Regions from separate parts of the Labrys okinawensis genome, predicted to be linked through region 1. Evidence: predicted binding sites of a transcription regulator. Region 1 holds the regulator's gene; the other holds the start of a gene.
What was found. Region 1 encodes PhoB, which activates phosphate uptake and scavenging genes when phosphate is short. Its sites were predicted from a motif close to TGTCATNNANCTGTCAT; they were not measured.
Positions count from the first base shown of each region.

Region 1 (4,209 bases):
GTCGGCGCCATCCATCCTGCTTGGCGTGTTCGTCTACCTGATGATCGTGGTGCCGATGGGCGGGTCCTCGGGCTGGGCGGGCATCATTGCGCTCGCCATCATCATCATGCCGGTGGTGGTGCGCACCACCGAGGACATGCTGACCCTGGTGCCTATCAGCCTGCGCGAGGCGGCGTTCGCCCTGGGATCGCCGATGTGGAAGGTGATCATGGCGGTCACCTGGCGCTCGGCCCGCACCGGGATCATCACCGGCATCCTGCTGGCGCTGGCCCGCGCCGCCGGTGAAACCGCGCCACTGCTCTTCACCGCTTTCGGCAACTCGAACTGGACGCTGGATCTCGGCGGCGCCTTCCCCAGCCTGCCGCTGGCGATCAACCTCTTCGCCCAGAGCCCCGATCCCAACCAGGTCTCGATCGCCTGGGCCGGCGCCCTCCTCATCACCATCGGCGTGCTGGCCCTGAACATCATCACCCGCGTCGTGCTCGCTCCCAAGAAATGAGTGCTCCCATGTCCTCACCCAACGCCTCGATCGCGGTTTCCGACCGCCCGGTTGCCGATCCCAACGCTCCCGTCAAGCTGAAGGTCGAAAACCTCGACTTCTATTACGGCGAGAAGCATGCGCTGAAGAAGATCAACATGAGCGTGGCCGAGCGTCAGGTCACCGCGATGATCGGCCCCTCGGGCTGCGGCAAGTCCACGCTGCTGCGTGTGCTAAACCGCATGTATGATCTATATCCCGGCCAGCGCGCCGAGGGAAAGGTCATGCTCGACGGCCAGAATGTCATCGGCAAGGAGATCGATCCGGCGGTGCTGCGCGCCCGCGTCGGCATGGTGTTCCAAAAGCCGACGCCCTTCCCGATGTCGATCTATGATAATATCTCCTTCGGCGTCCGGCTGCATGAGAACATTTCCAAGGCCGAGATGGACCAGCGCGTCGAATGGTGCCTGACCAAGGCAGCCTTGTGGAACGAAGTGAAGGACCGCCTCAACGCCTCGGCGCTCGGCATGTCCGGCGGGCAGCAGCAGCGCCTGTGCATCGCCCGCACCATCGCGGTGAAGCCGGAAGTAGTGCTTCTCGACGAACCGACCTCGGCACTCGACCCGATCTCGACCGCCAAGATCGAGGAACTGATCGACGAATTGAAGCGCGACTTCACCATCGTGATCGTGACCCACAACATGCAGCAGGCGGCGCGCAGCGCCGACACCACCGCTTTCTTCTATCTCGGAGACCTCATCGAGATCGGGGCGACGAACAAGATTTTCACCAACCCGAATGACAGCCGCACGCAGGATTACATCACCGGCCGTTTCGGCTGATCCCCGGGCAGGCATTCAAGCCGGCACATAGACGGCGGCGACAAGGAATTTGGAGAACGGCATGTCCGATCACATCGTTACGTCCTTCGATCAGGAATTGCGCGAGTTGCGCAACATGATCGCAGAAATGGGTGGCCTTGCCGAAAAGAGCGTGGCCGACAGTGTGGAAGCTCTGCTCAAGCGCGACAGCCAGCGCGCGAAGGCGGTGATCGATCTCGACGCCTCGATCGACAAGTTGCAGCGCCAGGTCGAGGAACGCGCCATCCTGATCATCGCCAAGCGCCAGCCGCTGGCGCTGGACCTGCGCGAGATCGTCTCGGCCCTGCGGGTCGCCAACGACCTCGAGCGCATCGGCGATCTCGGCAAGAACGTCGCCAAACGCGTCGTGGCCATCCAGGGCCATATGCAGCCCAACCAGCTCTTCGGCGGCTTCGACCACATGGCCGACCTCGTACTCGAGCAGCTCAAGCAGGTTCTGGACTCCTTCGCCCAGCGCAATGTCGAGGAAGCACTCTCGGTCTGGCGTTCGGATGGCGAGATCGACGCCATGTACACCTCGCTCTTCCGCGAACTCCTGACCTATATGATGGAAGATCCGCGCAATATCGGCTTCTGCACACATCTGCTGTTCTGCGCCAAGAACATCGAGCGCATCGGCGACCATGCCACCAACATCGCCGAGACCGTGCATTATCTGGTGACCGGCGAATCCCCTGCCGGCGAACGTCCGAAGGCGGATACGAGTACGTCTCTCGTCGACCTTCCAGTGCCGGCTAAGTAACAAGGGGAACCGGCTATGCCTCCCAAGGTTCTGATAGTCGAGGACGAAGAAGCCCTCACCCTTCTGCTGCGCTACAATCTCGAGGCCGAGGGCTATGAGGTGGACAGCGTGGCACGGGGCGACGATGCCGAGATCCGGTTGCGCGAGAGCGTCCCCGATCTCGTGCTGTTGGACTGGATGCTGCCCGGCCTGTCGGGCATCGAATTGTGCCGGCGCATCCGTATGCGGCCAGAGACGGAGCGCTTGCCGGTGATCATGCTCACCGCCCGTGGCGAGGAGGCCGAGCGTGTCCGCGGCCTTGCCACCGGCGCGGACGACTATGTCGTCAAGCCGTTTTCCGTGCCGGAACTTTCGGCCCGCGTGCGGGCCCTCCTGCGCCGCGCCAAGCCCGATCATGTCGCCTCCCTGCTCAAGGCCGGCGACATCTCGCTCGACCGCGAGACCAAGCGCGTCCATCGCGGCAATCGCGAGATCCGCCTGGGGCCGACGGAATTCCGCTTGCTGGAATTCCTGATGCAGGCACCAGGCCGCGTCTTCGCCCGCGAACAGCTGCTCGACAGCGTCTGGGGCCGCGACGTCTATATCGACGAGCGCACCGTTGACGTGCATGTCGGCCGCCTGCGCAAGGCCATGAACCGCACGCGCGAGATCGATCCGATCCGCACGGTACGCGGCGCCGGCTATTCCTTCGACGAAACCTTCTCGAAGCAGGGCTGATTGAGAGCGCGGATATCACAGCGACATACTTGCATGTCGCGATGTCCGCGCCCCTGAAAGGCACTTGCAACTAAACCTGCCCCATCTTCCCTTGCAGGTAGCGACGGATGGCAGGATCGCTTTCCAGCCCGATCGCACGCATGTAGGCGTCCCTCGCCTCGTCGAACCGTTTCGCTCGTGCCAGCAGGTCCGCCCGCGCCGCCCAATAGGGCTGGTACTCTGCAAGGCGAGCGTCCTCCAGCAATGCGTCGAACGCCGCCAGTGCGGCCTCCGTGCCCTCGATATGGGCTAGCGCCACGGCACGATTGATGGCGGCGACCGGGGATTGGGTCAGCAGGACGAGCGCGTCGTAGAGCTGCACGATCGCCGCCCAGTCCACCGCCAGGCCCCTGCGCCGGATCGCATGGGCCGACTGCAGCGCTGCCTCCAGCTGATAACGGCCGATCTGCCCTCTCTTTACCGCGCGGGCAAGCAGGGCCTCGGCCTCCTCGATCATCTCCTCGTCCCAGAGCAGGGTATCCTGTTGAGCAAGGGGCACGAAGTCGCCCTCCGGACTGCGGCGGGCGGCGCGGCGCGCCTCGGCATGCAGCATCAGGGCGAGCAGGCCAAGCACTTCGGGCTCGTCCGGCATCAGCGAGGCGATCAGGCGGCCGAGCCAGATGCCTTCAGCAGCAAGGTTGCGCCGACGTGGCCGCGAGCCCTCCGGATCGGCCCAGCCTTCGGCGAAGACGGCGTAGACCGCCTCCAGCACGGTATCGAGGCGCTCCGGCAGTTCTTCGCGCTCGGGCACGCGAAAGGGAATGCCGGCCTGCCTGATCTTGGTCTTGGCCCTGACCAGCCGCTGACTCATGGCAGCCGGCGAGATCAGGAAGGCGCTGGCGATCGCGGCGGCATCGAAGCCGAGCACCGTTTGCAGGATCAATGGCGCGCGCACGGTGGCATCGAGCGCCGGATGGGCGCAGGCGAACATCAGGCGCAGGCGCTCGTCAGGAATGACATGATCCTGCTCCCTGATCATCGCAAGTTCCTCGATCTGCCTGGTGACGTCGTCAGCCTTCTCCAGGCGGAGCCTGGTCTTGCGGGCGTTGTCTATCTGGCGCCGGCGGGCCGATGTCAGCAGCCAGGCTTCGGGATTGTCGGGGATGCCGCTCGCGGGCCAGTGCTCCAGCGCCGCCGCGAAGGCATCGGCGAGCGCGTCCTCCGCCCCGGCCACGTCGCCGGAGCGTGCCGCCAGAAAGGCGACCAGCTTGCCATAGCTTCGCCGGGCGACGCTTTCGGCAAGGCTTGAGGCGGAGGGCGGCACGGCCTGTCGGGCCGCTTAATACTCGTCCATCGGCCAGATGGGGCGTACCTCGACCGAGCCTGCGCCGGCGCCCGGGCAGCGAGAGGCC
Region 1 covers NZ_CP178864.1:1,378,491-1,382,699, reverse strand. Annotated here, with positions in the region: gene pstA (phosphate ABC transporter permease PstA) at 1-499, shown strand, start outside; gene pstB (phosphate ABC transporter ATP-binding protein PstB) at 508-1,320, shown strand; gene phoU (phosphate signaling complex protein PhoU) at 1,382-2,101, shown strand; gene phoB (phosphate regulon transcriptional regulator PhoB) at 2,117-2,818, shown strand; gene ACMDCR_RS06615 (RNA polymerase sigma factor) at 2,889-4,121, opposite strand; gene ACMDCR_RS06610 (YciI family protein) at 4,137-4,209, opposite strand, start outside.

Region 2 (4,209 bases), 1.0 Mb from region 1:
CGGCGGCGTCGGCCGTGCCCTGGGCGAGGGCGAGGACGGCATTGTCATGGCTGCCGGCAAAGAAGTTGGAACCGAAGAAGCTGTCGATGTCGATGCCATCGCGATGCAGGGCGAAGCGCGGTGCATTGTTGCCGGAAGTCGAGTTGGGGTCGACCAGAGCGAGCTTCTTGCCCTTGAGGTCGGCGATCGTCTTATAGGGGCTGTCGGCCTTCACATAGATCACGGAGTAGTAGCCGGTCAGGCCATTGTTGTGGCGCGATACGGCAACCGGTTCGGTGCCTACGCCGGTGATTACGGCGCGGGCATAGGAGGCCGGGCCATAGAAGGCGATCTGGGCAAAACCGGCGCGCTGCGCTTCGATCACCGCGGCATAGTCGTTGGCGATGTTGAGCTTGACGGGCACGCCCACCTGCTTGGCGATATAGTCGGCCAGCGGCTGGTAGCGGTCGGCAGTGGTGGAGGCGTTTTCGGCCGGGATGACGGCGAGCGTCAATTCCGGGTACTGGGCCTTCCAGTCCTGGGCGTAGGAAGCGGTAGCTGTGAAGCTGAAAGCCGCGGCGGCAAGGCCGAGCAGCGTACGACGCGAAAGCATGGTTCTCTCCTGTCGAGATTTGACGTCTTGTCGGTAACGCTTGTGGTTACTTCGGGTGGAGCGCGCTGCCCGTCTCAGGCGGCGGCGCCGGCTGGGCTGGTTTGACCGGCCCAATTCGCTTCGGTTTCGGTATCCATCACCTCGCCGGCCTCCAGGCCGTAGAGTTCGCGGGCGGCGTCGGCGGTGAGGGCGGCGGGCACGTCGTCGAACACGACCTGCCCTGCCGCCATGCCGACCAGGCGGTCGCAATAGGAGCGGGCAAGATCGAGCGAATGCAGGTTGCAGATCACGGTGATGCCGAAATGCTTGTTGATGCGCAGCAGCGCATCCATCACCACCTTGGTGTTGCGGGGGTCGAGCGAGGCGATCGGCTCGTCGGCCAGGATGATCGAGGGCTCCTGCACCAGTGCGCGGGCGATGGCCACGCGCTGTTGCTGGCCGCCGGACAGGCTGTCGGCGCGCTGGGCGGCGAGATTGGCAATGTCGAATTGCTCGAGCGCGGACAGGGCCAGCGCCTTGTCCTCCTTGCTCCACAGCTGCAGCACGGCGCTGGCTGTCGAAACCTTGTTCAGGCGGCCCATCAGCACATTGGTGAGCACGTCGAGGCGGCCGATGAGGTTGAACTGCTGGAAGATCATGGCGCAGCGAGCGCGCCAGTCACGCAGGGCCTGGCCGCGCAGGGCGGTGACATCGACCCCGTCGAAGACGATCTTGCCTTCGCTCGGATCGACAAGGCGGTTCAGCATGCGCAGCAGCGTTGATTTGCCGGCTCCGGAACGGCCGATCACACCGATGAAGGCCCCGGGCGCTATTTCCAGATTGACGTTGGAAACTGCGGCTTTGCCGCCAAAACGCCGGGAAACGCCTTCGATTGCCAGCATGGAAACGCCCCTTCGCAATTGCAGCATGCCAGTCGGTACCCCTGGCCGATTACAGCGGGATGGCGTTTGAATGACGCTTCGATGACCGTGCCCATGCGAGACGTGTCACAATCATGAATTGTAATCGATTTTTGAGTGCAGCTTGCGGGACATGCGGAACTCGCCCCCGGCCTGCGTCATCGAAATGTCGTCGGGCGGTGGGAAGGGACCGGTCTTCCCAACAAGTGGAGTTTGCGCCGGTGACCAAGCTCAGCCCTGTGCCGCTCATCGAGCCCAGCGCCACCGTCAAGGCGAGTCGTCTGGGCCGCTATACGGAGGTCGGCGCGCGCACCAGCCTCCTGGAGGTCGAACTCGGTGACTATTCCTATGTCGTCAACGACGCCAACATCGCCTATGCACAGATTGGCCGCTTCACGTCCATCGCTGCCCACACCCGCATCAACCCCGGCAACCATCCGATGCAACGTGCCAGCCAGGCCCATTTCACCTATCGCGCCTCGGCCTATTTCGAAGGAGAGAGCGACGAGGAGGAGTTCTTCGCCTGGCGCCGCAGCCATGGCGTGACCATCGGCCACGATGTCTGGATCGGGCATGGCGCCGTCGTCCTCCCTGGACGTCGCATCGCCACCGGCGCCGTAGTCGGGGCGGGGGCCGTCATCACCAAGGATGTGGAAGCCTATATGATCGTTGGAGGCAATCCGGCGAAGCCGATCCGGCAGCGCTTCGGGAGGGATGTCCCGGCGCGCCTGGAAGCTCTGGCCTGGTGGAACTGGCCGCATGAAAGCCTGCACGCCGCCCTGCCGGATTTCCGCGCCCTGCCGGTCGAAGGCTTCCTCGACAAATATGAAGCCCTTGCCGTAAGCGGGGCAATCGGTTCAATCTGAGCACATGACCGATGACCTGCTCCATTTTGAAGATTTTCCAGTCGGTGAAGTCGTCACCTATGGTTCCTACAAGCTGACGCGCGAGGCCATGCTGGCCTTTGCCCGCGAATACGACCCCCAGCCCTTTCATCTCGATGAGGAAGCGGCGAGGGACACCCTGCTGAACGGGCTCGCCGCCTCCGGTTGGCATGCCTGCGCCATCATGATGCGTCTCAACTGCGATGGCTTCCTGTTGAACTCCACCTCGATGGGCGCGCCGGGGATCGACGAGGTGAAATGGCTTGTCCCGCTGCGCCCGGATGTCACGCTGAGCGTCCGGCGCACCGCGCTGGAGGCACGGACCTCGAAGAGCCGGCCGGAACTCGGCTTCGTCAAGTTCCTGTTCGAGCTGATCGCGGACGAGAAGGCTGTGGTGACCACGCAGGTCTGCTCCATCATGTTCGCTCGGAGACAGGCGCCATGAAATATTTCGAGGATCTTGCCATCGGCGACATCGATGAGATCGGCGCTTTCACGTTCTCGGCCGAGAGCATCAAGCGGTTTGCCCGTGACTACGACCCCCAGCGCTTTCATGTCGACGAAGCTGCCGCCGAGGCCAGCCTCTATGGCGGCCTGATCGCCTCGGGCTGGCAGGTCGCCGCGATCTGGATGAAGCTCATGGTGGCGCATCAGGAGACCGAGGTGGCGCGGGCGAAACTACTCGGCAAGCCAGTGGTCAAGCTCGGCCCCTCGCCGGGCTTTCGCAACATGGTTTGGGCCAAGCCCGTGCGTCCGGGCGACACGCTGCGCTACAGCGTCGAGATCACGGCGAAGAAGGAAAGCGCCTCGCGGCCCGAATGGGGCATCGTCTCCATGCTGAGTTCGGCGCTGAACCAGCATGGCGAACAGGCCTTCAAATTTGACGGCGTGGTGTTCTGGGAAAGACGCGCATGATCGGCGCGACCGCTTGCGGTCCGTGAGGGAGGCAGAATGCTTTTGGGAGCGGTAGCCGACGACTTTACCGGCGCCAGCGACCTCGCGAACACGCTTGCGAGGGGTGGCATGCAGACGATCCAGTTCGTCGGCGCATCCTCCGGTGCGGCGCCAGCGGATTGCGAAGCGGGCGTGGTCGCCCTGAAGACTCGATCGATCGCGGTCGCCGATGCGGTGCGGCAATCTCTGGAGGCCGCACGCTGGCTGCTCGGGCAGGGTTGCCGCCAGCTTGTCTTCAAATATTGCTCCACCTTCGATTCCACCCCCGAGGGTAACATCGGCCCGGTGGCGGAGGCGCTGCTCGATCTTACCGGCGCGGAGGTGGCGGTGGTCTGTCCGGTATTCCCCAAGACGGGCCGGCGGCTGTTCATGGGTCATCTCTTCGTAGGCGACCGGCTCCTGAGCGAATCCGGCATGGAGAAGCATCCGCTTACGCCGATGACCGATCCCGACATCCGGCGCTGGCTGGGTTACCAGGTAAAGGGCAAGGTCGGTCATGTTCCACTCGGGGTGGTGCATGAGGGCGATGCTGCGCTCGCTCGGGCCTTCGCTGCGGAAGCGGCTGCGGGGCGGCGCCTGGTCGTGGCCGATGCCGTCGAGGACGACGACCTCCTGATCCTCGGCAAGGCCCTCGCCGGCCACCGGCTCGTCACCGGCGGTTCCGGCATCGCCTTGGGCCTGCCGGCCAATTTCCGGGCACAGGGACTGCTGGCGGACCGCGCCGTGGAACTGCCGATCGCCCACGGGCCGGGCGTGGTGCTGTGCGGTTCCTGTTCCACGGCGTCGCAGCAGCAGGTCGCCGCCTATCTCGATGGCGGGGAAGGTTTGCGGATCGATCCAGCCGACCTGCTTTCCGGCCGCATGTCCGCGCAGGCGGCGG
Region 2 covers NZ_CP178864.1:2,409,747-2,413,955, forward strand. Annotated here, with positions in the region: gene phnD (phosphonate ABC transporter substrate-binding protein) at 1-592, opposite strand, end outside; gene phnC (phosphonate ABC transporter ATP-binding protein) at 667-1,473, opposite strand; gene ACMDCR_RS11355 (chloramphenicol acetyltransferase) at 1,713-2,357, shown strand; gene ACMDCR_RS11360 (MaoC family dehydratase) at 2,362-2,820, shown strand; gene ACMDCR_RS11365 (MaoC family dehydratase) at 2,817-3,290, shown strand; gene otnK (3-oxo-tetronate kinase) at 3,327-4,209, shown strand, end outside.
Region 2: a site for PhoB is predicted at 1,544-1,560, ahead of phnC (phosphonate ABC transporter ATP-binding protein). Genes of this name have one in related genera too.